DNA from 3 places in the Clostridium amazonense genome. Region 3 is predicted to be linked to each of the others. Evidence: riboswitches for the same ligand, from Rfam matches in the RefSeq annotation. Region 3 holds a riboswitch; each other region holds the start of a gene.

Region 1 (10,956 bases), on a different contig from region 3:
AAGTATAAGAGAAACTATAAGAGCAGGTGCAAATGCAATAACATACACACCACCTAATACTGGAGAAATATTAAATGAAATTATGATAGCTCATAGAAAGAGATACGAGCTGGAAGGTGATGAAAGAGAATAAATGGTTGCAGATATAGTGGTTTTTAACTGTAGAAAATGTCCTGAGTACTTGGAAAAGAGATGCAATGGTAAAGAAGCTAATTGTATGTGTAGAAATTGTCCAAGAAATTTAAGTCAATGTAGGATAACAAAATATTGTAGAGAAACAGAATCTATAGTTGAATTTTAAAACTAAATATAAAAATACTAAATTAGTAGAAAAGAACTTTCTACTAATTTTTTTTTGCAAATAAGCAAATAATAATTAATAAATTTATAAGGAGGATATGTAAAATGGTAAATGAAGAATTGAAAATGAGAATTGCACAAAATTGTCATGGATATAGTGGGAGACATGCATATTCTATGTTAAGTTCAGTAGGAAATAGTCAAAGTTGTGATACATGTAAAAATTATGTTTGGGGAAAATGCACTAAAGACTTATTTGATGAAGTATATAAAAAGATAAGAACAAACTAAAAATTAAAAAAGAAATTTAATAAGATTAACAAACTAACGAAATATTTAAAATATTTAATAAATTTAATAAATTATAAATATTTGAACTTGATGGAAATTATGGTAAGTGATAAAATAAAAGTGATTTAAAGATATAAAGGGGACTATAAAATATTTATTAAGTTTTGGAGGGTTTGTTATGCATAAGAAATTATTTATACCTGGACCTGTTGAAGTAGCTCCAGATGTACTTGAAAAAATGGCTACACCTATGATTGGACACAGAAGTAAAGATGCTTCAAGAATACAAAGATCAATAAGTGATAACCTAAGAAAAATTTTTGGTACAGAGGAAGAAATATTACTTTCAACAACTTCAGGTAGTGGTTTAATGGAAGGGGCTGTACGTTCTTGCACAGCAAAAAGAGCTGCAATATTTTCAGTAGGAGCATTTGGTAATAGATGGTATGAAATGGCTACTAGTAATAATGTTCCAGCAGATAAGTTTGAAGTTGAATGGGGAACTCCAACAACACCAGAACAAGTTGATGAAGTTTTATCAACAGGGAAATATGACTTAATAACAGTAACTCACAATGAAACTTCTACAGGAATTATGAATCCACTAGATGAAATAGGTAAAGTGGTTAAAAAATATCCAGATGTAGTATTTTGCTTAGATACAGTAAGTTCTGCAGCAGGAACTGAATTAAAAGTTGACGAATGGGGCGTTGACATTTGTATCACATCAACTCAAAAAGCTATAGGACTTCCTCCAGGAATGTCAGCATGTACTTTTTCTAAAAAAGCAATAGAAAGAGCAAAACAAGTTCCAAATAGAGGATTATACTTAGACTTATTATCATTATATAACTATATTCAAAAGAAGGATTATCAATATCCATCAACACCATCTTTATCACATATGTTTGCACTTGAATACCAACTAGATAAAATTATGAACAAAGAAGGACTAGAAAATAGATTTAAAAGACATATTGAGGGAGCTGAAATTGTTAGAGCTTGGGCTAGAAAAAATTTCGAAATATTCCCTGATGAAAGATACATGTCTAACACACTTACTAATATAAAAAATACAAGAGAAATAGATGTTGCTGCATTAAATAAGGCTTTAGGCGAAAGAGGCTATCAAATATCTAATGGTTATGGAAAACTTAAAGATAAGACATTTAGAATAGCTCATATGGCAGAAACAACACCAGAAGAATTAAAACAATTATTAAATACAATCGATGAAATCTTAGGATTATAATAGATTATATTTAAAAAATATATATAAGATTAATAATAATTAAGAATGTATACGTTATACATTCTTAATTATTAATTTTCTAGTTAGATATAATATCAATTACTATTTTGGTAATGTTTTTTAATATTATTTAGGGGGTAGGTTAAGATGGTTAGAATACTAGTTACTGATGGAATGTCAGCTTCTGCTGTAAAAGAATTAAAGGAAAAAGGATTTGAAGTTGTAGAACAGTTCTACGAACCAGAAGTGTTAGGTGAAGAGTTAAAAAACTTTGATGTTGTAGTTGTAAGAAGTGCAACAAAAGTTAGAAAACCTATAATAGATAAGGCTTTAGAAGGTGGAAAATTAAAACTTATAATTCGTGGTGGCGTAGGTGTTGATAATATAGATGTAGCTTATGCTGAGGAAAAGGGTATAGCTGTTAGAAATACTCCAAATGCAAGTAGTGCATCTGTTGCAGAATTGGCACTTGCACATATGTTTGCAGTAGCAAGATTTATAGCTATTTCTAATGTTTCCATGAGAGATGGAAAATGGGATAAAAAGAAATATAAAGGAACTGAAATATCAGGAAAAACTTTAGGATTAATAGGTTTCGGTAGAATAGCGAAAGAACTTGCTAAGAGAGCAGAAGTATTAGGAATGAAAGTATTATATACAAATAGAAGAGGAAAAGTTGAAGGCTTTGATAATTATGAATACTGTACATTAGAAGATATCTTAAAAAGATCTGATTATGTATCATTACACATTCCAAGTCAAAATGGTAAGGCACTTATAGGAAAAGATGAGCTTGCAATGATGAAAAATAGTGCATATTTAATAAATTGTGCAAGAGGTGGAGTTGTAGATGAAAAGGCTCTACTTGATGCATTAAACAATGAAGTTATTGCTGGGGCTGGAATAGATGTATATGAAGATGAACCTACTAAAAATACTGAGTTAATTAATAATGCTAAAGTTTCAGTAACACCTCATATTGGAGCATCAACTAAAGAAGCTCAAACTAGAATTGGAGAAGAAATAGTAAAAATAATAATAGAATTTTTTAAATAAAAAACGAAAGGAGAAAAATTATGGCTATTGTAAAACCATTTAAAGGTATAAGACCACAAAAAAATTTAGTAGATAAAGTAGCAGCATTACCGTATGATGTTATGAATACAGAAGAAGCTAGAGAAATGGTAAAAGAAAATCCATATTCATTTTTACATGTTGATAAAGCACAAATAGATATGGATAAAAACATAAATCAATATGATAAATCTGTATATGAAAAAGCAAAAAGTAATCTTTATAAAATGATAGAAGATAAAATATATATACAAGATGAACAAAAATCAATGTATATATATAGACAAATAATGGACGGAAGAGTACAAACAGGTATAGTAGCATGTACCTCAATTGATGATTATATGAATAATATAATAAAGAAGCATGAAAATACTAGAGCTGAAAAAGAACAAGATAGAGTAAATCATGTTGATTTTTGTAATGCAAATACAGGTCCAATATTCTTAACTTATAAAAATGTAAGTGAAATAGATAAAATAGTTAATGAATGGACAGAAAAGGAACCAGAATATAATTTTGTAGCTGAAGATGGAATTTCACATATTGTATGGGTGATAAATGATAAAAATACTGTAGAAAAATTAGAAAATTTATTTAGCAAAGTAAATTATCTATATATTGCAGATGGACATCATAGAGCTGCATCAGCTGTAAGAGTTGGAAAAATGAGAAGAGAACAATTTAAAGACTATGATGGTACAGAAGAATTTAACTTTTTCTTATCTGTTATATTCCCATCAGAGGATTTATATGTAATGGATTATAATAGAGTAGTTAAAGATTTAAATGGAAATTCAAATGAAGAATTTATGAAAAAAGTAGGCGAAAAATTCACTATTGAAGAACATTCTAATAATGAACAATACAAACCATGTGAAAAATGTACATTTGGAATGTATCTAGATAATAAATGGTATAAACTAACTGCTAAAAATGGAACTTATGATGAAAAAGATCCAGTAGATAGCTTAGATGTTTCTATACTTCAAAATAATTTATTAAGACCAATACTTAATATAGAAGATCCTAGAACAAGTGATAGAATCGATTTTATAGGTGGTATAAGAGGCTTAAAGGAATTAGAAAGAAGAGTTAATGATGGCATGAAAGTTGCATTTTCTATGTATCCTACAAGTATAAATGAACTTATGAATATAGCAGATGCAGGAAAAGTTATGCCACCAAAATCTACTTGGTTTGAACCAAAATTAAGAAGTGGTATTTTTGTACATGAATTAAAATAGTTAAACATAAATTAATGAAAAAAGATAATGAAATTTAAGTTTCATTATCTTTTTTTTCATATGTTATTAAATGTATTTACAAATATATTTAGTGAAGTATATGTTTAGGTATTATATTGAAATAAATGGGAATTTTAAATTAGTTATAGTAAAGCATGTATAAATTAATATAATATGATTGATAATGAAAATGTATTGGTATAATATCTATATAAATAATTATATGGTAGATTTAATTTACTATATCAACGAAAGGAATGTTATTTTATAAATGGAGCATTGGTTATCAAGAACAGAAAGATTAATAGGTAAAGAAGCTGTAGAAAAATTAAAAAGTAGTAAGGTATTAGTTTTCGGCGTTGGTGGTGTTGGGAGCTTTTGTACAGAAGCATTAGCAAGGAGCGGAGTTGGAACATTAATTTTAGTAGATAATGATGATATTAGTATAAGTAATATTAATAGACAAATACATGCAAATCACAAAACCGTTGGGAAAAGTAAAGTTGAAATGATGAAAAACAGAATAATGGATATAAATCCAGAGTGTAATGTAATTACACATCAAGTTTTTGTTACAAAGGAAAATATACCTGAGATTATAAAAAAGGATATAGATTATGTAGTGGATGCTATAGACACTGTTACATCTAAACTTGATATTATAAGTTATTGTAAGGAAAATGATATAGAAGTTATAAGTTCAATGGGAACAGGAAATAAACTAGACCCAACTAAGTTTAAAATTTCAGACATATATAAGACACAAACATGTCCATTGGCAAAAGTTATGAGACGTGAATTAAAGAGAAGATGCATTAAAAAATTAAAAGTTTTATACTCAGAAGAATTACCAATAACACCAGAGGCAGAGACAAACCAAGAGGAAAATAACACTAAAGATAACACTAATAAAATTACAATAAGAAAAAGATCAACGCCAGCAAGTATTGGATTTGTTCCACCTGTTGCTGGAATGATTATAGCAAGTGAAGTTGTAAAAGATCTTATAAATAGCAATAAATAAAAAATAACCTTTATATAAGGTTATTTTTTTTATTTATATTAAGTTTAATCCCATTCATTTAAAAGAGCATATAATTCTGGATAAATATTTAAAGATCCCATTAATGTCATGTATTCATTTAACATATCAAAATTTTCATCAGAAGTTTTAAATGCTTTTGTAACTAAGTACTTATAATTTTCATTTATAGGAGTGTATTCATTAATTTTCAAAGTATAACCTTTAGATTCAAGTAGTAAACTTCGCATACCATCTATAATAACTTCACCAAATTTATTTTTAAAAATCTTATGATTTAATATAGGCTTTAAAGGTGAATAAGTATACTTTGAACAGTTTTCTAGTGCTGGATTAGATAAATATACAATTACATCAGCACTAGATTTAACTCCTAAAGCAATAGAAGAGTCTAATTCAGTGCCAACATTGTTTATAGAAATTAAAATATTAACTTCTTTTTTTGTTTTGTAGCTATTAATATCAGTATCATAAAACTCCATATTTCTATAATTTAAATTAGAGGCAATAATTTTATATTTTTCAATTTCAGAAGTAGATGAATCTATTCCTATAAAGTTGCACTTTCTTCTTTTTGTCTCAGTTAAATAGTAATTCAATACAAATAGTAAATAAGAATTCTTACAATTGCAATCAATAATATTTACAATTCTATTATTAGGTATATCATCTAATACATCTTCTAAAATATCTATGTACTCATTTAATTCAATATACTTTTTCATCTTATCATTTTTAATTTTCATATCGTTATTCAAAATATTTAACTCTTTTAACAAGTTACTACACTCATCAATTTTTAAGTAAGATTTCTTATTAGGTAATAAATTTGAAGTGGTTGTGTATTTAATTTCATTTTTCGTATCATTTTTAACATTTAAAGGTTCATCATTCTTCTTATTTTTCATTGTAACATTTTTATCATTAGCAGTTATGTATACTGTTTCACCACGTTCACAATAAATTATAGAAACTGAATCGTAAGATTTTGCATCATTAGAAATATCACTTAATAATTCTGATATAGACATTGTTTTGATGGAGTTATTAATGCTATATTTTAAATCATCTCCATCTAGTTTGGCTGAAGATACAATGTTTTTTGAGCCTAAAATATATGAAATTGTTATATCTTTAAATATGTTTTTATTTTCAGTATATCTATTTTCTATACCCATTAATATTAATTTTAATTTGGAAACACTATTTTTATTCATTTAAGTCATCCCTTTCATAAAAAATATATATTTATAAAATCATTTGATTTTTTTGTATGCATAAATTATATAACTGATAAATTTAAAATACTATTATAAATATTTACTCACATTATTATGGTTAAATTCTATTATAAATATAAACATTAACTATTCAATATACTATATATATAATATATAATTAATATTTGAGGTGGTGATTTCTTGACAAAAGGAAAAAATAAATCTGTATTAATTTTTGCATTTATAACAATGCTGTTAATTGCTGTTGTAGATAATATCAAGGGTGTTTTAGTGCCAGCTTTTAAAACTAGTTTTTCTATAAATAATTCACAAGTAGGTGATATATTTTTTATTGGCAGTATAGCATATGTATTATTTACTTACTTAGGTGGAATATTATGTGAAAAACTAGGACAAAAAAAGACTTATGGACTAGGTTTTATAATTATAATATTTTCATCTTTGCTATTTTATATATCTAAAACATATTTAATGTTTTTAATTTGCATATTTATATTAAACATAGGAATTGCACTTGTTGCAATATCAGTAAATACTTTGGTGCCTATGATTTCTATAGGATTTCAAGCTTTAGCTATGAATTTAACACATTTTTGTTATGGTGCAGGATCAACAATAACTCAATTAACAACAGGAATGGTTTTATCCAAAGGTGTTAGTTGGAGAAATATATATTTATTTATATCAGTATTATTTTTGTTAGCATTTATAATGTTTATTTTCATAAAAATACCTAAAAATAATATACAAGACAATATAGATAATGTTAAAAATTATAAGATTAAAGATGCATTAAAAGAAAAGTTATTTTACTATTATTCTTTTGCGTTGGGATTTTATGTTTTTGCAGAAGTAGCTACAGCAAATTGGCTAGTAAATTTTCTACAGGAAAGTTATAAGTTTGATTATAAGATGAGCAGTATATATCTTTCTGTATTTTTTATACTATTAACATTAGGAAGATTATTTGGAGGATTCATAGTTGAAAAGGTAGGACATTTAAAGAGTGTAATAATAGCTCTTTTTATAGCATTAATTTTATATACAATAAGCCTTATAATCGGAGGAAAGTTTATATTTTTAATTTGTATTTCAGGATTATTCTTCTCTATAGTATTTCCAACAGTAGTAAGTACTATTGGAATTAATTTTAGGGAAAATTCTATATATATGTCTGGAATAATTATTACGACATCAAGTATTATAAATATGATACTAAATAAGTTTATGGGAAATCTTAGTGATTTAATAGGTACACACAAGGCTTTTTATATGGTTCCTATTAGTTTAATTATAGCTATAATTTTTTCAATAATAACTTATAAAAATACAAGAAAAAATAGAAAAACTTTAGTTTAAGGTAGGGAATCACAATGAGTAATGGTAGTCTAGTTGATTTGGTTGCATCTAATAGCAGTAAAAATCAATATATTATAAAAGATAAATTAGGTATAACAATTGGTAGAATTTATATAATCGAAATAGATAAGAATAATAAAAATTGCACATTAAGATTAAAGTTTTATAAAAATAGTAATATAGATGAATATGTAAAAGATATACTTAAATTAGTTTTGGGAATGTTATTTAATAATAATAAAATAGCAAAAGTTAATATTTTATGTAGTGAAGATTTAAGTACTATAGCTTTTAATGATCTAGGGTTTGAATTAGAGGGGATACTTTCAAATAATATAATTAATAGTAACAATAAAAATGAAGATGAATTGATATTTGGAATTGAAAGAAGTTTATATGAATCAAATTATATAACATCAAGAGGTATTATAAAAGGCAATAAAATAACGTTAAAAATTTTAACACCAGAAGATGGAGAAGATTTATTAGATTATTATTTAAAGAATAGAAAATATTTAGAGCCATTTGAACCTTCTCGTGAAGAGTCTTTTTACACATTAGATTCACAAAAAAATGATTTAATTAAGAGTTATAAACAATTTATAAGAGGTGAAGAGGCTCATTTTGGGATATATGTAGATAACAAGCTAAGTGGAAGAATAAAAATTAGCAATATAGTAATGGGCATTTTTAAAAGTGGATTTATAGGATATTCAATAGATGAACATGAACAAGGAAATGGATATGCTAAAGAGGCACTTAAACTTGCTTTGAAATTTGCATTTAACGAATTAGATTTGCATAGAGTAGAAGCAAGTACTCTTTTAGATAATTTAAAATCTCAAGGAGTATTAAAATCTTGTGGATTTTTAGAAGTTGGGATAAGTAAAGAGTATTTATATATCAATGGAAGTTGGAAGGATCACAAAATATTTTATAAAAATCGCCAATAGATGTTTACTTTATGAACATATAGTAGTATTATGAACTAGTTGAATAAATTGAAATATATATCTTGTTAGGTGAGGTTACTGTATTAAAATATGCCACTGCCCAGAAATGTCCAGAGACACCAATGGGTTAGCAGATACTATCGAATTAAGGTTTTATTTAATGTGGCTGAGAAATATTCTCTACGTTTTACAGAGCTAAAACTCAACGAGTATGAGAGATAGTATTTTTAATATTAGTTTATATTTTATTTAGATTGTTAAATCTCTCTTCTCTATGAGTTGAGAGATTTTTTTGTGTGTTAAAAAAAGGAGGTGACTGTCATGGATGATGGCAGTAGTAGTAAATCGAAAACGATAAAAAGGACTGCTATTCATGCAGTCACCATAGAAGTTAATTTCTATGATTTAATAGATTAAAATTAAATATAGCATGGATGGCAGTACCTTATAATTAGGAGGTATTGCGAAATGGAATTCAAAAAAATAATCGAGTTAATAAGAGAAAATAGGTTTATAGAAGCACAAAAATTATTGCAAGAAGAAAATCCAGTTGATATAGCACAATTATTAGAAGAGTTAGATAGTGAGACTATGCTTATAATTTTCAGGATATTACCTAAAGAAGTATCATCAGATGTTTTTTCATACTTAAGTACAGATGATGTTAAATATCTAATAGAATCAATGAATGATGAAGAACTTAAGAATATAATAGATAAACTATTTTTGGATGACACTGTAGATATTCTAGAGGAACTTCCAGCAAGTGTAGTTAAAAAAGTTTTAAAAAACACTAAAGAAGGAAAAAGAAAGCTTATAAATACATTTCTAAGTTATCCTGAAAATTCAGCAGGAAGTATTATGACTATTGAATATATGGATTTAAGAAAAGAAATGACAATAAAAGAAGCTGTAAATCATATAAAAAATACGGGTGTAAATAAAGAAACTATAGATATATGTTATGTTACAAATGATAATAAAAAACTTGAGGGTGTTTTATCAATAAGAGAACTTATATTAAATGATGATAATGAATTACTACAAAATATCATGAATGATAATGTTATATACTGTAATACATTAGAAGATCAAGAGGAAGTGGCAGATAGATTTAAAAAATATGACTTTACATCTATGCCTGTAGTAGATAATGAAAATAGATTAGTAGGAATAATAACAATAGATGATATAGTAGATATTATAGAACAAGAGAATACTGAGGATTTTCAAAAAATGGCAGCAATGGAACCATCAGAAGAAGAATATTTGAAAACTAGTGTATTTTCATTAGCAAAGCATAGGATTATATGGTTATTAGTTCTTATGATATCAGCTACATTTACTGGAGCTATAATTCAAAAGTATGAAGATGTACTACAATCAGTTGTAATACTAGCATCATTCATACCTATGCTTATGGATACAGGTGGAAATGCTGGTTCACAAGCTTCAACATTAGTTATTAGGGGATTAGCTCTAGGTGATATAGAAATTAAGGATATTTTAAAGGTAGTATGGAAGGAACTAAGAGTTAGTATAATAGTAGGAAGTGTGCTTGCATTAGTAAATTTTTTAAGAATATATTATCTTCAAAAGATTGAATTAGCAGTTTCAATAACTGTTTGTATAACTTTATTCTTTACTGTTATTATAGCTAAAGTTGTAGGTTGTATATTACCTATATGTGCTAAGAAATTAAAAATGGATCCAGCAATAATGGCAAGTCCATTAATAACAACAATAGTAGATGCATTAGCATTAGTTATATATTTTGGCGCAGCTAGCATTTTATTAGGAATATAATAAGACTTTATATAAAAAACAATACATTGTTTAGCAGTGTATTGTTTTTTTGTGCATAAAATAATAGTATAGTTGCAAAAATATGATTATAGATATATATTCTTTCTATGAAATAAGAAAAACTATGCCAGGAGTATCATTAGATAAAAATGAAAGGAAATTAGAAAAAATAAAAGTATTTCCGTGATGAATTTTGTAGAAAGCCGTAGAAGCAAAAATTTAAAGACTGAAATTATATATAATAAATCTTGTCGCTGAGGCAAACAAGTAATTGAAGCCAAGCGATGTAGATATAAACTTAAAAAACATTTTAAAAAGTGTTGACAAAAAAGTTTAAATCTAGTAAAATAGAAAAAGTCGTCAGGTGATGATGACACATTGGTCTTTGAAA
Region 2 (10,956 bases), on a different contig from region 3:
GTATCTCTATTTTTCAACTTTTAAGTCATTTATTGCAGCCCATCTTATATATGATTGATCATAATTTTTAACATTTTCATATCCTGCTAATTTTAAAACCATAGCCATATGACCTGAACGTATACCTGATGTGCAATATGTTACTATTTCATCATCTTTTTTAATTCCATTATCAGTCATAATTTTTTCTATTTCACTTTGTGATTTTAAAGTTCCATCTTCATTATATAAAGTGTTAAATGTTATGTTTATAGCTCCAGGAATATGTCCTCCCCTAGCTTCACCATATTTTGTTGCACCTTCATATTCATCTTTTTCTCTTGTATCTATTACTTTAATTTTATCTACTTTACCTTTTAATTCATCAGTTGTTATATTTAAACTTTCATCAATTTTATCAACTTTTACTTCCGCTTTTTTAAATGGCACATCGTCTTTAGATGTTTCAAGTTTTTCGCTTTCCCATAAATCTATTCCACCATTTAGCATTTTAACGTCATTGTATCCAGCTGATTTAAGTGACCATTCCACTCTTCCATCTTCACCCCAACCATTTTTACTTGTATATAAAACTATTGTCTTATCTTTAGATAGTCCAAGTTCAGATAACTTAGCAGAAAGTGCATCTTTTTCTAATAAAGTTGCCCACTTTTCATCTCCGCCTTTGCCTTCCATATTGGATAAATCTTGCCATGTTACATTTATAGCATTCTTTATATGTCCTTTTTTATAATCTTTATTATCTCTAGTATCTACTATTATAACTTTATCACTATCTAAATTTTCTTTTAACCAATCTATACTTACTATGTATTCTTCATTTACATATTTCTCGTTTGTATCTTTTTTCTCTTTGCTATCATCAACTTTTTCTTCTACTTTTGCATTTGAGCTTGTATTTTCACTCTTTTCATTTGATGATGAACATCCTGCTAGTAGTGAAACTGATAAGATAGTCGCACATATTAATGAAATTATTTTTGTATTTCTTCTTAACATTTTTAATTCCCTCCATCTTTAACATGTATAACCCATATTACCTCTTAATTTTACAACTTTTTATACTTTAAACAACATATTTTATAATTATTTAAGCATTATTTGAAAAGAAAATAGAAATTCTATATCTATTGATATTTTAAATATCTTTAAGTGACAATCATTATCTTTTATCAACGGTCATTATGTTATAATTGCATTGAAATATGAGGAGGTTTTTTTATGATTTCAATTATAATTCCTACATTAAATGAAGAAAAAAATATTGAGCCATTATTAAAATCTCTTAAAGAAATAAAATTGGATAAAGAAATTTTAATAGTAGATGGTGGTAGTACAGATAAAACCAAGTTAATAGCATCTAAATATGCTACTGTTTTAGACTCTCCACGAGGAAGGTCTAATCAATTAAATTATGGTGTTAAGCATTCAAATGGTGATATACTGTGGTTTTTACATTGTGATTCAAAAATTTCATCAAATAGTCTTGATGAAATTTATATGACAATAAATGAAGGTTATATTGGAGGCTGTTTTTCCCTAATGTTTTATGATTATACAACTCCATTCTTAAAATATATCTCTTATACTTCAAACATTAGAGCAAAGTATTTAAAGTTAATTTTTGGTGACCAAGGTTTATTTATAAGAAGAGATATTTTTGAAAAAATGAATGGCTTTAAACATATGGATTTAATGGAAGATTGGGAGTTTTCTACCAGATTAAAAATGCTGGGCAAAACTAAAGTTTTAAAAACACCAATAGGAACATCAGCTAGACGTTTTAAAGCTGGTGGAACAGTAAAAACTCACCTTATGATGCATAAAATTAAAATATTATATATGCTTGGAACTCCCCCTGAAAAATTAGCTAAAATATATAAAAATATAAGATAACTGGAGAACTTATAATGGAAAATTTAGATTTTAAAATAAGAAACTATCTTTTAAGTAATAACTTATATAAAAAATTAAATTTAGAAGAAAATTTTAATATTTCATTTTTAGCTCAAGGTGAATACAATATTAATTACAAAATTGAAGATAGCAAAAATAAATACGTTTTTAGAATAAATACAGCTAGTCAACTTAACCTTGATAATCAAATAGAATATGAATTTAACGCTTTAAAAATATTAAAAGAATCTACTGTAACTCCTAGACCATTATATGTAGATGGTACTAAAGAATCCTTTGATTTTGGAATACTTATCATGGAATTTTTAAATGGAGTTCCTTTAAATTATTCTACAGATCTTCATAAAGCAGCTTGCATATTTAGTAAAATACATACACTAAATATGCCTAAAAATTCAGGTCTTATAGTTGAAACTAATATAATGAGCGATAGGATAAATGAAAGTTCTTGACTTTTAAAAGATTTCTTTAACAGCCCAATTCCTAACTTAGATTTAAAAAGATTTTTTCATAATTACCTAAATTGGTGTGAAAAAAATAAATTCCTTGAAAAATACTTTATTAATAATGATTTATTAGTACTTAACAATACAGAAGTAAATTCACATAACTTTATAATTGGAGAAAATAGCTATTTAATAGATTGGGAAAAACCTGTTATAAGTCATCCATGTCAGGATTTAACTCAATTTTTAGCTGATACTACAACACTTTGGAGAAGTAACCATTTAATAAATACTAAAGATAAAGATGACTTTTTAAAGCTTTATTGTAATAAAACAAATTTTAATTTTAAGGATATAAAAGAGTCTATAAATCTTTACAATCCTTATCTATATCTTAGAGCTTTAAGTTGGTGTGCTATGGCACTTGTAAAATATCAAACTGAAGAGAAATTAATAAGAAATGATGAGATTTTCAATAAAATTCAGCAATATCTTAATAAAGAGTTTATAAATAATTTATTAAAAGAGTATATTGATTTTAAAATATAGAAACAGGAGATTATTTATGAAAAAAAATGCTTACATAATTTTTTCACGAGTTCCCGTAAGTGGCAAAACTAAAACTAGATTAATGCCTTATTTAACTGGAGATGAATGCTCTAATATTCATAAAATGTTTCTTTTAGATTTGTTTCTTATGAGTGAAAATCTAAAAGAAAATGTAGATGTTTTTTTAAGTTACTCTAATGATGGAAATCCTTCAGAACTTCTTAATTTATGTCCAAACTTTATTAGCTCCTTTCCTCAAGAAGGGCAATCACTTGGAGAAAAAATGAATAATTCCATAAATTTATTATTATCTAAGGGTTATGAAAAAGTAATTTTAACTGGCTCTGACATCCCTAATATAGATAGTACTATCATCTTTGATGGATTTAAAATATTAAATAGTAATGATATTGTACTGGCTCCAACTTTAGATGGTGGCTATTATTTAATTGGATGCTCTAATCCAATTGATGATTTACTCACATCTCCTATGAATTGGGGCCATGATACGGTTTTTGAAAATACAATAGAAACTATAAGTTTTTTTAATAAAACTTATGAACTAACCACTGAATTAAATGATATTGATACTATTAGTGATTTAATTAAATATATTGAATGTGATACTAATTTAGGTTACACATTTAAATTTGCTAAAAGCTTAAATTTAGAAGAAAGGATAAAATATGAATAATAACTTTGAAGTTACTAAAACCATAGATTTACCTATATTCAAAAAGTACAAAAATGATTGTATTAACTGTAAAAAGTGTGTTAAAAGTTGTATTTTTCTTCAAGAATACTGTAACTCTCCAAAAGACTTTTTAAACGATCTAAATGAGACAAAAAAAATTAATGAAATAATGCCTTATTATTGCAGTTTATGCGGTTGTTGTAAACGTGAATGCCCCAAAGATATAAATATGGGTGATGTTTTTCAAAGTCTTAGAGAGGAAATAACAACTAAAAACAAAGGTATACCTCCTATAAACAATGCTAAAATTATGGAATTTCACCAATATTTCAGTAATAAAAAAGTTTTTACGGGTATTTTAGGAAATGTTAAAACTAAAATATTTTTTATGCCTGGTTGCTCCCTTAATGGTTATGGAAATGATTTATCTTTAAAAACTTATAAATATTTAAGTGAACATATAGATAACTTAGGTTTGATACTTAATTGCTGCAATAAACCAACTCTTGATTTAGGGAAAAGAGCTTTATTTAATAAAAAATTTCATTCTTTTGTTGAAGAATTAAAAAAATTTAATAATGGAGACATTGAAATTATTACAGCTTGCCAATCTTGCTTTAAAATATTAAAACAAGAAGCTCCTGAACTCAAAATTACTTCTTTATGGGCTTTATTTAAAGAATTTGATATTCCGAAGTCTGAAATTTTGAAAGGTAAAGATTCAGAGTTAGAGTTTTCTATAAAAGATTCATGCCAAGGACTTGATTATAATGAAATACAGGATGGTATTCGTTATATAATGTGTCGTCTTGGATATAAATTTGATAATCCTAAAGTTTCCAATACTTGTTGTGGTCTTGGTGGTCTTGTTCATTTAAGCAACCCTAATCTTTCTAACAAGATAAAAGTTAACTCCTTGAATCAATTAAAATCTAAACGAGTTGTGACTTATTGTGGTGGTTGTCTTGGTACAGTCAATAATTCAGCTAAAACAGCTTATCACATATTGGAGTTAATATTTGAATCTAATGAAACACTAAAGAATAGAGATAGTTTAAATATGTCAACTATTTCTAATTGGCAAAATAGATACACCGTAGCTTCTAAATTTAAGAAACTTGTTAGGAAGTGATTATTTAATGAAAAAAAGTACTTTAAATAAAATTTTGTTTATTATTTTTTTAATCATAGTTATTATGTTGTTATGTAAAAATACTGAGTTTCTAAGAAATTGTTCACCTGAACAAATAAAAGTTTTTATAAACTCTTTTGGCCGTATTGCTCCTATAATTTACATAATTCTTTTTGCACTTGTACCACTAACATTTTTTCCTGACTCAGTTCTTGCTATTGCTAGTGGAATGGCATTTGGTCTTGTTAAAGGTACAATATACACTATGATTGGTGCATTAATAGGTGGAAGTTTAGCTTATTTTATTGCATATTACTTAGGTAAAGATGTTATATTAAAACTTACTAAAAATAAACATAAACTTGATTTTCTATCAAAGGGACATAGGGAATTTTACTCTGTTTTGATTTTAAGATTAATTCCATTAGTTCCATTTGATATTATAAGCTATGGCTCTGGATTATCCGGAATAAAATACAAAAATTTTCTAGCTGCAACTGCTATAGGTATCATTCCTGGAGTAGTTATTTTCTCAAATTTAGGAGATAAATCACTGGATTTTAAATCGCCAGAGTTTTTAATAGCTATTCTCCTATTAGTTCTTCTTTTTGCATTATCATTATTCTTTAAGAAAAAGCTACTTGCTAAAAAGCAAATTGAAAATTAAAATCGGGAAATGGAGATTATATATGAAAAAAATAATTTTTGATTGTGATAACACTATGGGATTTCCTAATTGTGATGTAGATGATGGGCTTACGCTTTTATATTTACTAGGTAGAAAAGATATTAGTCTTGAAGGTTTAACATTAACCTATGGAAATAATTCTTTAGATGTTGTTTATTCAACTACATTAGATTTAATAAAGGATTTAAATTTAAATCTAAACCCTTATAAAGGTACTGAAGATAAAAATAATCGAATTAGTGAAGCTAGCAAATTTTTAGCTACTACTATTAAAAAGAATCCCCATGAAATAATAGTACTAGCAACAGGCGCACTAACTAATATTTATGGTGCATACCTTTATGACAATGATTTCTTTGATAACGTAAAAGAAATTGTATTAATGGGAGGCATAACTAAGCCCCTTATTGTAGATGGTCAGCTTATAAATGAATTGAACTTTTCATGTGATGCCGAAGCCACATATAATGTTATAAATTCTAATGCAAAAATTTCTATTTTAAATGGACATACAACTATGGAAGCACTATTTTCTCACAATGAACTTGAAGAATTTAAAAATAGTGAATCTGAAGTTCTTAACTATATATATGACAAAATTTTGCCATGGTGTGAAAGAAATGAATCCATAACTGGATTTAAAGGATTTTGTAACTGGGATGTTGCAGCTGCAATATACATAACTAATCCTAAATTATTTAAAAATGAAATAATTTCTATAAAAAGTTCTATAAGTGACTTATCTAAAGGACTTCTTAAAATAAATTCACATGGTAAAGAAATTAATATGCCTTCTAGCATAATAAATTTAAATGAATTTAACAAAGTATTTATAGACTCATTAAAAAATCTATAATTTATCATGAGGTATTTGAAATCCAAATTTTATAAATTAATTTCAAATACCTCTTTCTAACTATATATTAAAATTTGTTTATTAACTTTTTAACATTTTTTTCAATTTTAAATATAATATTTATATAGCCTTTGTTTAATTTATTATAACTATAACATTCTAATTAAGATATTTTAAAATATTGATGATTTTAGAATTTGTTAAAAATTTCAGATTGACATATAAAATAAATAAAGCTATACTTTTTATATAAATAAATATTACCTCGGTAGGTGAGGTTACTACAAGGATACGGGTTGCTGCCGTAAAAGTATGGAAACATTCTGAACTGGTCAGCAGGTTTTGCCGAACAAAGAAGGCTTAACCTAATGCAACTTCATTGCCTTGCAGAGCCAAAACTTGAACGAGAAAGTGTTGTTATATGCCTTCGTTACGTTCAAGTTAACGAAGTTTTTTTGTTTTATTTTTAAAAATATTGGAGGTGAAAAAGAATGGAAGTTGGCGGTAGTAGTTTAGACAGTGAAGATTCACATCTTTATGACAAAAATTTAATATATTATTTAGTCACATCCAGTCTTTTTAACTAATTAGAATGTGGCCTTATCTTATAAAATTTCATGTTATAAAGTAAATACATTTAATAGAATCACATCTATATAATCTTCACTGTTTCTTTACTAATATCAATTCACAAGTATTATAAATATAAAAAATACTAAAACTATATAGAAATATTACATTAGGTTTTTAAAAAATGTATTTATTAACCTTTAATTTTCTATTGCCTTTTTTAAGAATTTGGAGGTGTGAATTATGATAAGAAGAAGAAAAGTGAACACACAAAGTAATGCAAATTACTCCACAAATAAAATTTTTGATTTTAGTAAAATGGATTTAGACAAAATTTATAAAAGTCTAGATACAGGATTTAAAGGACTATCTAAAGAAGAAGTGGAAAAAAGATCTGAAATTTATGGGTTAAATGAACTTTCCCATGAAAAACCATCACCATGGTATATTCAACTACTTAAAGTTTTTATTAATCCTTTTATTTTAGTGTTAATAGTACTTGCTATAGTATCCTTAATTACAGATGTTATACTTGTCCCTTCATCAGAAAGGAATTTTACAACTGTAGCTGTTATAACAATAATGGTAACACTAAGTGGCCTTCTACAGTTTTTCCAAGAATTCAAATCTGGGAAAGCTGCTCAACAATTAAAAGCACTAGTAAAAACAACTGCTGCTGTATGTCGAAGCGAATCTGGAGTTAAAGAAATAAACATGACAGACATAGTGCCTGGAGATATAGTATATCTTGCAGCTGGAGATATGATACCTGCTGATGTAAGGCTAATAACTAGCAAAGACTTATTTATTAGTCAATCTTCTTTAACTGGTGAGTCTGAACCTGTGGAGAAATATGCAACAGTAAAAAATGATACTAAAGATTTAACTGTTACTGACCTTGATAATATGTGTTTATTAGGTACTAATATTATAAGTGGAAGTGCAATAGCTGTTGTTGTAGCCACTGGAAACGACACTTACTTGGGTTCAATGGCATTAACTTTGTCAGGAACTAAATCTCAAACTAGTTTTGAAAAGGGAGTAAATAGTGTAAGTGTATTACTTATAAAATTTATGCTTATAATGGTTCCTATAGTCTTTTTTATAAATGGATTTACAAAAGGAGATTGGTTAGAAGCACTAATTTTTGCAATCTCAATTGCTGTAGGTCTTACTCCTGAGATGCTCCCAATGATTGTTACAACCAACCTTGCAAAAGGTGCTGTTGTTATGGCAAAACATAAAACTGTAGTAAAGAAACTTGATGCCATACAAAATTTTGGAGCAATGGATGTATTATGTACTGATAAAACAGGTACCTTAACTTGCGATAAAATAGTTGTTGAAAGACATTTAAATATACATGGTGAAGAGGATTTAAGAGTTTTACGACATGGTTATTTAAATAGTTTTTATCAAACAGGTTTACGTAATTTAATGGATGTTGCAATTTTAGAACATGGACTAACTAATGGATTTAATAAACTTGAAAAAGATTATATAAAAGTAGATGAAATCCCATTTGATTTTTCTAGAAGAAGAATGTCTGTAGTTTTAAAAAACCATGAAGGAAAAAGACAACTTATAACAAAGGGTGCTGTTGAGGAGATGCTTGCAAGTTGTTCCTATGCTGAATATAAAGGTGAGGTTGTGGAACTTACTGATAAAATAAAAAACAAAGTTCTAAGTATGGTAGAAAAACTAAACAGTGATGGTATGAGAGTTATTGCAGTTGCACAGAAAAATAACATTCCAGATGAAAGTAACTTTAGCGTAAGTGATGAAAGTGACATGGTTCTTATGGGTTATATTGGATTTTTAGATCCACCAAAAGAATCTGCAACAGCTGCAATAAAAGCATTACACAATAATGGTGTAGAAGTAAAAGTATTAACAGGTGATAATGATTCAGTAACTAAAAAAATATGTTCACAAGTTGGTCTAGAAGTTAGTAACGTAGTTCTTGGTACAGAATTAGATAATATGAGTGATGAAAAATTATCTTCTATAGTAGACACCACTAATATTTTTGCTAAGCTTTCACCTCTTCAAAAATCACGAATAATTAAAATACTTCAAGATAAAGGTCATACTGTTGGTTATATGGGTGATGGTATTAATGATGCTGCAGCTCTTCGTCAGTCAGATGTTGGTATATCTGTTGATACTGCTGTGGATATAGCAAAAGAATCTGCTGATATAATCTTGCTTGAAAAAAGTTTAATGGTTTTAGAAGAAGGTGTTATAGAAGGCAGAAAAATCTTTGGTAATATAATAAAATATATAAAAATGACTGCAAGCTCAAACTTAGGTAATGTATTTAGTGTATTAGTTGCAAGTGCATTTTTACCATTTTTGCCTATGCTTCCTATACACCTTTTATTACAAAATCTTTTCTATGATATTTCTCAAATAGCTATTCCATGGGACACTATGGATAAAGAATATTTAAGAACACCGAAAAAATGGAATGCAGATGACATAGGAAGATTTATGATATTTGTAGGACCAATAAGTTCTATATTTGATATAACTACTTTCCTTGTTATGTGGTTTGTATTTAAGGCAAATGTTCCAGAAATGCAATCTTTATTCCAATCAGGCTGGTTTGTTGAGGGGCTACTATCACAAACACTTATAGTGCATATGATTAGGACTAAAAAAATACCATTTATTCAAAGTAGAGCTACAACTCCTGTTCTTTTATTAACAGTCTTTATAATGATATCTGGCATCTATATTCCATTTACAAGCTTTGGTGCTTCAATAGGATTGCAACCTTTACCATTATCTTATTTTCCATGGCTTATAGGTATTTTATTCTTTTACTGCATAGTAACACAATTTGTAAAAACATTATATATAAAAAAATTTAACAGTTGGCTATAATTTAATGATTGTATTATGAATTAAAATTTATTAATTATAAAAATACCTCTAGTGTAAAACTAATTTTATAGATTAAAATTTAATTTTACATAAGAGGTATTTTTTATTTATAAAATTAGTCTTCAATCATATGTTTAGCGTCATATGGTAGATTAATTTCATTACCTACATAATAAGTCTTCTTTACATTTTTGCATAAGTCTTTTGTAATTAAATCTATAAGTTTATTGATATCCTTTATATCTTCCTCTAAAACGTTTCCTTGTTCCATAGTCTTCTTTAATTCATATTCATATTCTTCTTCAATTGTTCCGTGAACATATGGTTCACATAATATAATATATGATTTCAATTTAGCAACTAAAGGGCCTACCACTAAACTATCTTCAAAATTATTTCCATTTGCTAATACTAGTTTATCGGATAAATCTAAATACTCATTCTCCCATAAATCATCTAAGATTCCAATTTGATTAACATAAGTACTATTCCAATTTCCCCCATCAATTTCAAAATTGTCACATTGTGTTTTCATTGGAATAAGTTCCTTAAGAATATTATTTGACATTTCTCCTAAACTTCTATTGCCATAATACCTACAATTTATTTCATTTAATCCAACATCACTACACCATTCTTTAATTTTCAAATCTTTTATTGGTTCAATGGTTTTTGGAACTAATAATATAGGTACATAATTTTGTGCTGCAATTGGTGCTGCTATCATAGCTTGTTGCCATTGGTCACCATCAAATAAAAACATGGATTTTAATTTATTTCCTGTATCCTCTGATAGTTTTTTTTCAATATTTTGAGCAATTATAAATGAAGTTTCATATTTATTTTTACCACCATATCTTTCTATATCTTCTTTATTTATTTTACAATATTTCTTTAATTGTTTTTCTATATTAGATTTTACTACTCCATCTCCACCAACAATTATAACTTTTTTTATGTTCATTTTTTTAATTTGATTTTTAGTTGATTCTGGTAAATTATCATCATGTGTTAAAAGAATTGGTGCATTATATGCTCTAGAAAGTGGAGTTGCACATACTGCATCATATTGATTAAACTCATTTACTAAAATAACTGTATCTATCTTATTAATTTTTGTGTCACTATAAATACCATCCTTAATATCTAAATCTTTATTTGTTTTACAAAATTCATCTGCAATTTTATTAGCTGTTTCAAATCTATCTCTTCCAG
Region 3 (10,956 bases):
CATGGTTTGATAAAAAAATGATTGTAAATATGGTGGCAGTTTCAGAATCTACACCAGGTCCAATAGGAGTAAATATGGCAACATTTGCTGGATTTCATTCAGGTGGGATATTTGGAGGTGTTTTGGCAACTATAGGTCTTGTTGCACCATCAATAATAATAATAATAACTATTGCACACTTTTTAGAAAAGTTTAAAGAGAGTGAATATGTAAAATCAGTATTTTATGGACTAAGACCAGCAGTTACTGGACTTATAGCAGCAGCAGGATTTGAAGTCTTAAAAATTGCTATATTAAATTTAGATAAATTCAAAGAGTTTGGACAAATTAGAAATTTAATTAATATGAAAGCTACAATACTACTAGTAATATTATTGTATTTGACTAATAAATATAAAAAACATCCCATTGTATACATAGGATTAGCCGCTGTAATTGGGGTTGTGTTTAAATTCTAAAATTTATAAAATAATTTAATATATTTAAGAGCAAGTTTAATTATAAATTTGCTCTTTTTATAAGCTAAATAATATATAATTATTTAAAAAAATACAAAATATTATAAAAAATATACAAAATTTAAAACAAATATTTAATTTTAAAGTTAATAAGTTGTATATACACTTGTAAAATATTATAATTAATTTAATATATGTAAAATAATTTCAATACTATATAATAAAATTCTATTTTAATATTTTGTGTTCTGGTACTAATTTATAATTTAAATTTATGAAGATAGCAGGAGGTAAAGTGTTTTGGGTGGGGAGAATTTTAGAGAGATACTAGAGGTCAGTCCTATTAATTATTTTTATTGTGAGGTTATAAAAAATAGCACTGGACAGATTAAAGACATTATTGTAATTGAAAGCAATTATAGAAATTTTAGCAATGAAAAGGATCTAGAGATATTACCAAAAACATTTAAAGATAACAATATAAATTTGATTGAAATTATAAAAAAAGTATTAAAAAATGGAAAGTATAAATATGGAGAATTAGAATTTACGAAATTATCAGAAAAAAGAATTGTTATATGGGGAAATATATTTAATCTATTTAGTGAAAATAATTTAGTTAATAATGAGTGTTTTAGCAAAAATCTTTTTAATTGCATTCCAACATCTATTTTTTTAAAAGATATGGAGGGACGATATGTTTTTTTCAATAAAGCATTAGAAAAGCATCTAGCATTAAAAGAATCAGATATATTATGGAAAAAAGATAATGAAATACCTTTATTAAAAAGTGATGCAGAAGCATTTGAAAGAACTGATAAAATTGTAATTGAAAATCGAATGAATATAAAGTTTGAACAGAAACTTTATAACAATAAAGGAATAAAACATTTAGAAGAATGTATTAAAAGTCCATTTATAGATGAATATAATAATGTAAGAGGAGTTGTTGGAATAATTAGAGATATATCTAAACAAAAAGAGTTTGAAAAGCGAATGAAGCGAAAAGAAGAGGTAATCAGGGAGATATTCGACAACATTCAAGATGCAATAATATTTAGCTCTAAAGAAGAGATATTATATGCAAACGAAGCTTATGAAAGATTAACTGGATTAAATTATAATAAGGTAAAAGGTTATAATAGCATAGAAATTTTAAAACAATGTATATACGATGAAGATAAGTGGATTTTAGATAATTATGATTATAAAAATGAATTTGAATGTAAATTTAGAATAATAAAATCAGATAATAAAATAAAATGGATTTGGTTTAAGGCAAATCCAATTAAAAATGAAAGTGGAAAAATTGTTAGGAGAGTAGAAGTTTTAACAGATATTACATTTGAAAAAAAACAACAGTTAGAATTAGAAGAATTAAGAACAGAATTTTTTGCTAATTTATCTCATGAATTTAGAACTCCAATAAATTTAATGTCTAGTGCAATACAGATATTAATGTTAAAATTGCAACACGATCAGGTAGAAGATAAAGAAAAATATATGGAGTATATATTTATATGTAAAAAGAATATTTTTAGATTATTAAAGTTAATAAATAATTTAACAGATTCAACAAAACTAAGTGCAGGATATCTTGAATATACTCCTGAAAACTATGATATAGTAAATTTTATTGAGGATATTTGTTTATCAGTTGCAGAATTTGCTAAAAATCATGAAATAAATGTGATATTTGATACTGAAATAGAAGAAAAAATTATAAGTTTTGACTTAGAAAAGATGGAAAGAATAATGCTAAATTTACTTTCAAATTCAATAAAGTTTGGGAAAAAGGGTGGTAATATAACTGTACTAATACAAGAGGGTAAAGACTTTATAAAAATATCTGTTGAGGATGATGGGTTAGGAATACCTAAAGATAAAATTGATTTTATTTTTGATAGGTTTAAAAATATTAACAACAGACTTACTAAAGTCAATGAAGGAAGTGGCATAGGTCTTTATATAGTAAAAGCATTAGTGGAACTCCATAATGGGAAAATAGAAGTTGATACAGAATTTGGAGTAGGTTCAAAATTTACTATTACGATACCAAACTTATTAAATGAATATAGTGATGAAGCATATGAATTATATAAATCTAAAAAATTCTCACTCAGTAAGATGGATGTAGAATTTTCGGATATATATATTAATTAATTAAAAATAATTGACATATTTAAGCTAAAGCAATAATATGAAGTGAGGATAAAAAAATAACTGTTAGGTGAGGTTCCTATAAAGAAATATGCTACTGCCCAGAAAAATCGAGAGATTCCAACGGGTTAGCAGAAGTTATCGATAAGGTAATTTTTAATGTAGCTGGCTAGTTTGTCTACGCTTTATAGTGCCAAAGCTCCACAGATAGAGAGTTATAGGACTTTTTAGTGTGAGCTAAAAAGTCTTTTATAGTTTGTTTCTAATTTTATTTTAAGAAAGTGTGGTGGTATAAATGGAATCTGGTCCTCATAGTCAGACGTGTTCTAGGGAAAGATATATTAAGCTAGAGGAAGATAGTACGGACATTTATATCACGATTTCCTTTAGCAAATAAGGGAGGAAAAACATGAATATTGAAATAGATAAGGAGAATTTAAAAGAATTTTTACTTTACTCATCATTAGAAGAGATAAATGAAAATATTGAAGATATTCATCCAGCTGATATTTTAGATGTTATACATGAGAATGAAGAATTAATTTGGGATATATTAGGCAAAATACCAGAGTGGATGATAGCACAAATTATAGATGAAGAAGAAGATGACGATAAGAAATTTGAAATATTAAATAAGTTTCCAGAAAGTAAACAAAGAAAAATTGTTGAAGATATGTCATCAGATGAATTAGCAGACTTGTTAGGTACATTAGATGAAGAACAAAGTAATAAACTCTTAGGTATAATGCCCAAAGAAGATGCAGAAGATGTAAGACAACTGTTAACATATGATCCAGATACTGCTGGTGGAATAATGGCAACGGAGTTCATATCAATTAATGAAAGTATGTGTGTAAAAGAAACATTAAAATATCTTCAAGAAGTAGCTCCGGATGCAGAAACAGCATATTATATGTATGTTATAGATAATAATGAGATGTTAAAAGGTGTTGTTTCTTTAAGAGAAATTGTTGTAAGCCCTTTTGATACTCCAATTTCAGAAATAATAAATACCAATGTAATAAGCTTAACTTATGATATGGATCAAGAAGAAGTTGCACATATGTTCGAGAAGTATGGATTCTTACTTATGCCAGTTGTTGACCATAATGATAAGATGCTTGGGATAGTTACCGTTGATGATATTATGGAAATATTAAGAGATGAAACAACAGAAGATATTCACCGTCTTGCAGGTATGGATGAAGGTGAAAAAGTAAATGGTACTATGATTGAATCAGTTAAAAGTAGACTTCCATGGTTATTTGTAAATCTAGTAACAGCAATTATAGCATCGAGTGTAGTAAATTTATTTCAAGGAACAATCAGTGAAGTTGTTATTTTAGCTACATTTATGCCTATTGTTGCTGGAATGGGTGGTAATGCAGGAACACAAACATTAACACTTATTGTAAGAGGTATTGCATTAGGAGAATTAACTGGAGAAAATTCAAGGAAAATATTTTTTAAAGAGTTAGGTGTGGGATTTACTAATGGGATTTCAGTTGGTCTAGTAGCTGCATTGATTGGAATGATTTGGGCAGGAAAGCCTATTTTTGGATTAGTACTTGGCACAGCTATGATATTAAATATGACAGCAGCGACAACAGCAGGTTTTTTAGTTCCAGTTATACTTAAAAAATTAAAAGTAGATCCAGCTTTAGCATCAGCTGTATTTGTTACAACATGTACAGATGTTTTAGGATTCTTTTTCTTTTTAGGATTATCAACAGTATTTATACAATATTTAATATAAAATATGAAAAATGAAAGTTTTGATATGAAACTTTCTTTTTTTATTTAAAAAGACATTATTTAATTTTTTATTTGTCTTCTTATATAGGGTTCCAAGCTGAAAAATGAAATTATTCAAATATTAAATGAGAATAGTAGTATTCCAAGAAACAGTAATTATTTAAAACGTTATTCATAAAAATCTCAAAGAAACTCTAATAAATTTGCCATTTTATTTCCAAGACTAAACGGCTGAATCGACGTCCTGTCTAGGCAGTCGCTGAACCCGTCCTTGGGTTCAGGTCTTGAAAATAAAACACAAATTAATAAGATTTTCTAAATCAATTTTTAAAGAAATACTAATTTAAATAATTCCTGTTTCTTGATGAAATAAAAAAGTTTTTCAATTGATAAATGTGTTATTTGGAATTTGAACTTGTAACCCTATATAGGGTTACAAGCTAAAAATTGAAATTAATCTTATTTCAATTGAGAATTCTAATTAATTTAATGGAAAATTGAAAGTTGAAAATGAATGTAAAAATTGGATTTCCAATTTTAAAAAATTATTTTTTATTAGATTTGCAGAGCAAATTAGTTGAAAACAATATAAAAACGTAGTTTTTATGTATTTTTATTTTAAATATTAGGAATGAAATGAATAATATTAACTATAACTGTCAATTGTCAACTGATTCCCAATATAAATATAGCAATAAACTGTAAGATTAGTACTATTATTTGAGAAAAACATTACTTTAAATTTGAAATTGGAACCCTATAAGTGAAATTAATATTAATTTTCAATTTAGCACTAATTATAGTAAAATAGGCTTATAAAATCTTTATTGGGATGAGGAGGGGGAAATGAATAAAATATTGAAAAAGTCTATTGGTAATATAGTTAAGGCAACATATAAAATAGGTGCTTTAAAAAGTCGCAAAACAGGTATTAAATTAGTTTCAAAAGAAGCTTTGTATGGTATAAAAATAGCGACTAAAGTTAATAAAATAAAGAGAAGTTTAAAATAGGGAGAGAGAAAAGTGAAGGTTGGAAAAATAATTTTTAATTTAGTTGTAATTTTACTGCTGTGTGCAGGTATAGCAATGGTTGGAATTGGTATTAACAATAAGTCTAAAACACAGAAAGCTCAAAATGAATATAAAGAGGCTTTTGAGAAGGGTGTGGATGAAGGAAAGGTACAAGATGAAAGTATTATTTGTATGTTAGAAATACCTAAAATTAATCTAAGTGTTGTTGTAAGAGAAGGAACTGAAGATGGAACTTTAGCATATGCAGTAGGGCATTTTGAAGATACAGCTATGCCAGGTGAAAAAGGAAATTTTGCAGTGGCAGGACATAGAAATTACACAACAGGAGAATTCTTTTTAAAAATTAATGAACTAGTTAAAGGTGATGAGATTAAAGTTACAACATATGAAAATAACTACACATACATAGTAACAGATAGTGAAACTGTAGCACCTAATAATATGGATGTGTTAAAAGAAACAGAAGGTGCAACTATAACATTAGTAACATGTAATGATGACGGAAGTGAAAGATTAATAGTTAGAGGAAATTTAAAATAGGTTAAGAGATTAAGTTGGAAAATGATAAAAACAAAAGAAAGGAGTTATAAATGGAAGAGAATTTAGGCGATTTTGTTCATTTGCATGTTCATACAGGATATAGTCTTTTAGATGGTTCAGGAAAGATTGATAAGCTAGTAAAAAGAGCTAAGGAATTAGGTATGAAGAGTTTAGCAATAACTGACCATGGTGTGATGTATGGATGTGTGGATTTTTATAAAGCTGCAAAAGATGTTGGGATTAAGCCTATTATTGGATGTGAAATATATGTATCATCAAATTCAATGTTCATTAAAGATAATAGAACAGAGAATAAGACCAATCATTTAGTTTTACTTGTGAAAAATGAAAAAGGTTATGAAAATCTAATGGAAATAGTTTCAAAAGCATCAATAGAAGGATTTTATTATAAACCTAGAGTTGATCATGAGTTTTTAGAAAGTCATAGCGAAGGATTAATTGCATTAAGTGCATGTTTAGGTGGGGAAGTACAATCACACTTATTAAAAAATAATAAAGAAAAAGCAAAAGAAGCGGCATTAAGGTTTAAAAAAATCTTTAAAGAGGGATTTTACCTAGAGCTTCAATATCATAACTTACAAGAACAATTAAAAGTAAATGAGATGCTTATAGAACTTTCGAAAGAATGTGATATACCACTTGTATGTACAAATGATGTGCATTACATAAATGAAAAAGATGCTAAATCCCATGATGTACTACTTTGTATACAGACAGGAAAAGTAGTTGAAGATAAAGATAGGATGAGATATCCTTCTAATCAATTCTATTTAAAATCTCCAGATGAAATGAAAAAAGTATTTGGATATATACCAGAGGCATTAGAAAATACAGTTAAAATAGCTGAGGAATGCAATTTTGATTATGAATTTCATAAGTCAAAGCTCCCAAAGTTTCCATTGCCAGAAGGTACTGATGCATATGAGTATTTAAAAAAGGAATGTTATGTTGGATTAATAGAACGATATGATTCCTTTAAGGAACTTAGAGGAAGAGAATATGATTTTGATGCTGTATTAAAAATTGGAGCAGAAAATTCTGAAGCAAAAAACCTTATTGACAGACTTGAATATGAGCTTGGCATAATAAAACAAATGGGATATGTAGATTATTTCTTAATTGTTTGGGATTTTATAAAATATGCAAATGATAATGGAGTGCCAACAGGACCAGGACGGGGCTCGGCTGCAGGAGCAATAGTAGCATATACTTTAGGAATAACTAAAATTGATCCAATTAAATATGGATTGATATTTGAAAGATTTTTAAACCCAGAAAGAGTTAGTATGCCAGATATTGATTCGGATTTTTGTTATGAAGGAAGACAAAAAGTTATAGATTATGTTGTTGAAAAGTATGGAAAAAACAATGTATCACAAATTATAACTTTTGGAACTATGGCACCTAGAGCAGGAATTAGAGATGTTGGAAGAGCTATGAATTATCCATATGCAGAAGTAGATAGAATAGCCAAAATGATTCCAACAGTTTTAAATATAACTATTGATAAAGCATTAGAGATGAATCCAGAGCTAAAGGAAGCTTATGATAATGAAGAAAGAGTCAAAGAACTTATAGATATAGCTAGAGATTTAGAAGGTCTTCCAAGGCATAGTTCAACACATGCAGCAGGAGTTGTTATAGCATCAAAACCACTTGTAAATTATGTTCCACTTCAAAAAAATGAGGATATGATAGTAACACAATTTACAATGGGTACACTAGAAGAACTTGGACTTTTAAAAATGGATTTCCTTGGTTTAAGAACTTTAACTGTAATGAGAGATTGCTTAAGAATTATAAAGAAAAATAAAGGAATTGATATTGACTTAGACAAGATAGATTTTGACGATCATAATGTATATAAAATGATTGGAGAAGGAAAAACAGTTGGAGTATTTCAATTAGAGTCAGCTGGTATGACAAGTTTCATGAAGGAATTAAAGCCAGATTCACTAGAGGATATCATAGCTGGAATAAGTCTTTATAGACCAGGTCCAATGGCTGAAATTCCTAGATATATAGAGAGTAAGAAAAATCCTGATAATGTTAAATATGAAACTAAAGAGTTAGAAGATATACTTGACGTAACTTATGGAGTTATGGTTTACCAGGAACAGGTAATGGAAATAGTTAGAAAGTTAGGTGGGTATTCTTTAGGTAGAAGTGATATGGTTAGAAGAGCCATGTCTAAGAAAAAACATAAAGTAATGGAAGAAGAGCGAAAAAACTTTATTTATGGAATTGTAGATGAAGATGGAAACATAGAAGTACCAGGATGTATTAGAAATGGAATATCTGAAGATGCAGCTAATCGAATATTTGACCAAATGATGGATTTTGCTTCTTATGCATTTAATAAGAGTCACGCAGCATCATATGCTGTAGTTGGATATCAAACTGCATATTTAATGAGATATTACCCAGCAGAATTTATTGCAGCTATGCTAAATTCAGTTAAGGGAATAAGTGAAAAAGTTGCATTTTATATTAGATTTGCAAATCAACTAGGTATAGATGTATTTCCACCAGATATAAATGAAAGTTATTCTGAGTTTACTGTTAATGAAAATAGTATAAGATTTGGGCTTTCTGCTATAAAAAACGTAGGAGACAATGTTATAAAATCAATAGTTCAAGATAGAGAAGAAAAAGGTAAGTTTGTAGGATTGATGGATTTTTGCAATAAGATAGATACATCTATAGTTAATAAAAGAGCAGTGGAGAGTCTAATAAAAGCAGGTGCTTTTGATTCATTAGGAATATATCGTTCAAAACTATCAGCTGTGTTTGAAAGAGTATTGGAAGGTATAAACAATGAAAGAAAAAGAAATGTAAAAGGGCAATTAAGCTTGTTTAATGATATTTTGGAAGATGATAAGCCGGAGGAAGTTGAATTCCCTAATATAAAAGAATTCAATAAAAGGGCATTACTGGCTATGGAAAAAGAAATGACAGGAATATACCTTACAGGACATCCATTAGATGATTACGAAAATTCATTGAAAATGCAAACAAGTCATAAAATATCTGATTTGCTTAAAGATGAGGCTTTGGAAGAAGAAGCTTTAGATGATGAAGTTGAAATACAAGAAAGTAATATGAAAGTAAATGATGGAGATAAAGTTGTAGTTGGTGGGTTAATATCAACAGTAAGTAGAAAAATAACAAAAAATAATACAATGATGGCATTTTTGACGTTAGAAGATATATATGGTTCTATAGAAGTTGTTGTATTTCCCAAAACCTTTGATAAATGTAGAAATATGATAAATGAAGATGAAGTAGTTCTAATTAAGGGAAGAGTAGCAGTAAGAGAAGATGAACAAAATAAGATTTTGTGTGAAGAAATAACACCATTAATTAATATAGGAAAAGATAAAATCTATATATTAATTGAGAATAAGGATAAATTAAAAGATACAACTTCACTTATAAAGCAGGAATTTATAGGTGCTAGGGGGAATACTCCTGTATACTTATGCACTGCAAGTGATAGGAAATCTTATTTATTAGATAAGAGTTATTGGTTGGAAAATGAATATGACACATTAATTTTACTTAAACAATTATTCGGTGAGAATAATGTAAAAATAATAGAAGGCAAATAAAAAACTAAAGTATAGAGGAAAATGAACTATTTCATTCTCCTCTATATTTTTTATGACATATTAAATTTTTTAATATATATAATTAAATACTTGATTTATAAAATTGTAGGGCTTAAAATTAAATTAAAGGTAAAAAAGTAAAATAAATACATTTGTATAATCATAAAATAATATTAGTTTAATATACATTTAGTAAGCACAGATATATAATTAACTTTAAATCTATAGAGTTTATAATTAACTTTTATGCACTTATGTTAACGTATTTATTGAAAGTATTTCATCGAAGTAAAAGTCTACAAGATGTTTAAAAAACATATTATGAGTACACTTAAAAATATTTCCAAAGAATAATATCTTTTTAATTTTAGCTAAATTATTTAAATTTTAAAATAAACTCCTAATTTAAATTAATGTATATCTTTGTAAAATAGCTTATTCTAAGAAACTATATATTTCATGGAGTAAATATTAAAAAGGGGGAGAGTATTTTTATGAATGCAGTAGTTTTATTGTTAGGAGCAGTAGTTATATTTATTATTGCTTATGTAACTTATGGAGCATGGTTAGGAAAAAAATGGGGCATTGATCTAAAGAGACAAACGCCAGCACATACTAAATTTGACAATGTTGATTATGTACCAGCAGATGCGAGAATATTATTGGGTCATCACTTTTCATCAATAGCTGGAGCAGGGCCAATAACAGGACCAATAGTAGCAGCGGTTTTTGGTTGGTTACCAGTATACTTGTGGATATTAGTAGGTAGTATATTTGTTGGAGGAGTTCATGATTATGGTGCATTATTTGCATCAATAAGGCATGAGGGTAAAAGTATTGGAGAGATTATAAAAGATACGTTGGGTAAAAAAGGAAAATTACTATTTAATATATTTGCATGGGCAACATTAATATTAGTTGTTGCGGCATTTACAGATATTTGTGCAGGATCATTTGCTTATGATGCTGCAAAACCTGAAAATTTAGCAGGTGCTCAAGCTGGAACTGCATCAATGCTTTTTATAGTGCTTGCAATAGGTTTTGGATATTTTGTAAATAAAAAAGGCAAAGGTGTAGGGGTATCCACTGTTGTTGGAGTAATACTTTTATTCTTATGTGTATGGATTGGGTACATGTTCCCAGTTATAAAACTAGGGAAAGGTGCTTGGATGATAATATTAATAATATATATAGCAGCAGCATCAATAATGCCAGTGTGGATATTATTACAACCTAGAGATTATTTATGTTCATTCTTACTATATGCAATGTTAATTGGTGGAATTATAGGTATATTTGTAAGTCATCCAAGTTTAGAAATAGCATCATTTACAGGATTTACAAATGTTAGAGGAGAGACATTATTTCCATTCTTGTTT

Evidence for each region. A riboswitch is a leader RNA that binds a small molecule or an ion and turns the genes downstream of it on or off. The one in region 3 is predicted to bind magnesium.
Region 1: linked by a shared signal. The riboswitch ahead of mgtE (magnesium transporter) and the one ahead of mgtE (magnesium transporter) in region 3 are both predicted to bind magnesium.
Region 2: linked by a shared signal. The riboswitch ahead of mgtA (magnesium-translocating P-type ATPase) and the one ahead of mgtE (magnesium transporter) in region 3 are both predicted to bind magnesium.

What each region holds. Positions count from the first base shown of each region.
Region 1 covers NZ_JBWKMH010000016.1:4,112-15,067, forward strand. Annotated here, with positions in the region: gene AC07E4_RS07810 (beta/alpha barrel domain-containing protein) at 1-133, shown strand, start outside; gene AC07E4_RS07815 (hypothetical protein) at 134-301, shown strand; gene AC07E4_RS07820 (hypothetical protein) at 406-591, shown strand; gene AC07E4_RS07825 (pyridoxal-phosphate-dependent aminotransferase family protein) at 770-1,843, shown strand; gene AC07E4_RS07830 (D-2-hydroxyacid dehydrogenase) at 1,991-2,899, shown strand; gene AC07E4_RS07835 (DUF1015 domain-containing protein) at 2,920-4,164, shown strand; gene AC07E4_RS07840 (tRNA threonylcarbamoyladenosine dehydratase) at 4,436-5,188, shown strand; gene AC07E4_RS07845 (methyltransferase) at 5,233-6,423, opposite strand; gene AC07E4_RS07850 (MFS transporter) at 6,628-7,806, shown strand; gene AC07E4_RS07855 (GNAT family N-acetyltransferase) at 7,821-8,759, shown strand; M-box (ykoK) riboswitch at 8,814-8,980, shown strand; gene mgtE (magnesium transporter) at 9,228-10,565, shown strand.
Region 2 covers NZ_JBWKMH010000006.1:65,079-76,034, reverse strand. Annotated here, with positions in the region: gene AC07E4_RS03045 (rhodanese-like domain-containing protein) at 7-999, opposite strand; gene AC07E4_RS03040 (TIGR04283 family arsenosugar biosynthesis glycosyltransferase) at 1,222-1,896, shown strand; gene AC07E4_RS03035 (phosphotransferase) at 1,911-2,369, shown strand; gene AC07E4_RS03030 (hypothetical protein) at 2,781-2,912, shown strand; gene AC07E4_RS03025 (TIGR04282 family arsenosugar biosynthesis glycosyltransferase) at 2,929-3,606, shown strand; gene AC07E4_RS03020 (heterodisulfide reductase-related iron-sulfur binding cluster) at 3,599-4,738, shown strand; gene AC07E4_RS03015 (TVP38/TMEM64 family protein) at 4,746-5,405, shown strand; gene AC07E4_RS03010 (nucleoside hydrolase) at 5,428-6,282, shown strand; M-box (ykoK) riboswitch at 6,540-6,700, shown strand; gene mgtA (magnesium-translocating P-type ATPase) at 7,096-9,741, shown strand; gene AC07E4_RS03000 (cell wall-binding repeat-containing protein) at 9,857-10,956, opposite strand, start outside.
Region 3 covers NZ_JBWKMH010000010.1:314,369-325,324, forward strand. Annotated here, with positions in the region: gene AC07E4_RS05895 (chromate transporter) at 1-458, shown strand, start outside; gene AC07E4_RS05900 (sensor histidine kinase) at 759-2,621, shown strand; M-box (ykoK) riboswitch at 2,674-2,837, shown strand; gene mgtE (magnesium transporter) at 3,028-4,374, shown strand; gene AC07E4_RS05910 (hypothetical protein) at 5,220-5,384, shown strand; gene AC07E4_RS05915 (class D sortase) at 5,397-5,945, shown strand; gene AC07E4_RS05920 (DNA polymerase III subunit alpha) at 5,996-9,577, shown strand; gene AC07E4_RS05925 (carbon starvation CstA family protein) at 10,072-10,956, shown strand, end outside.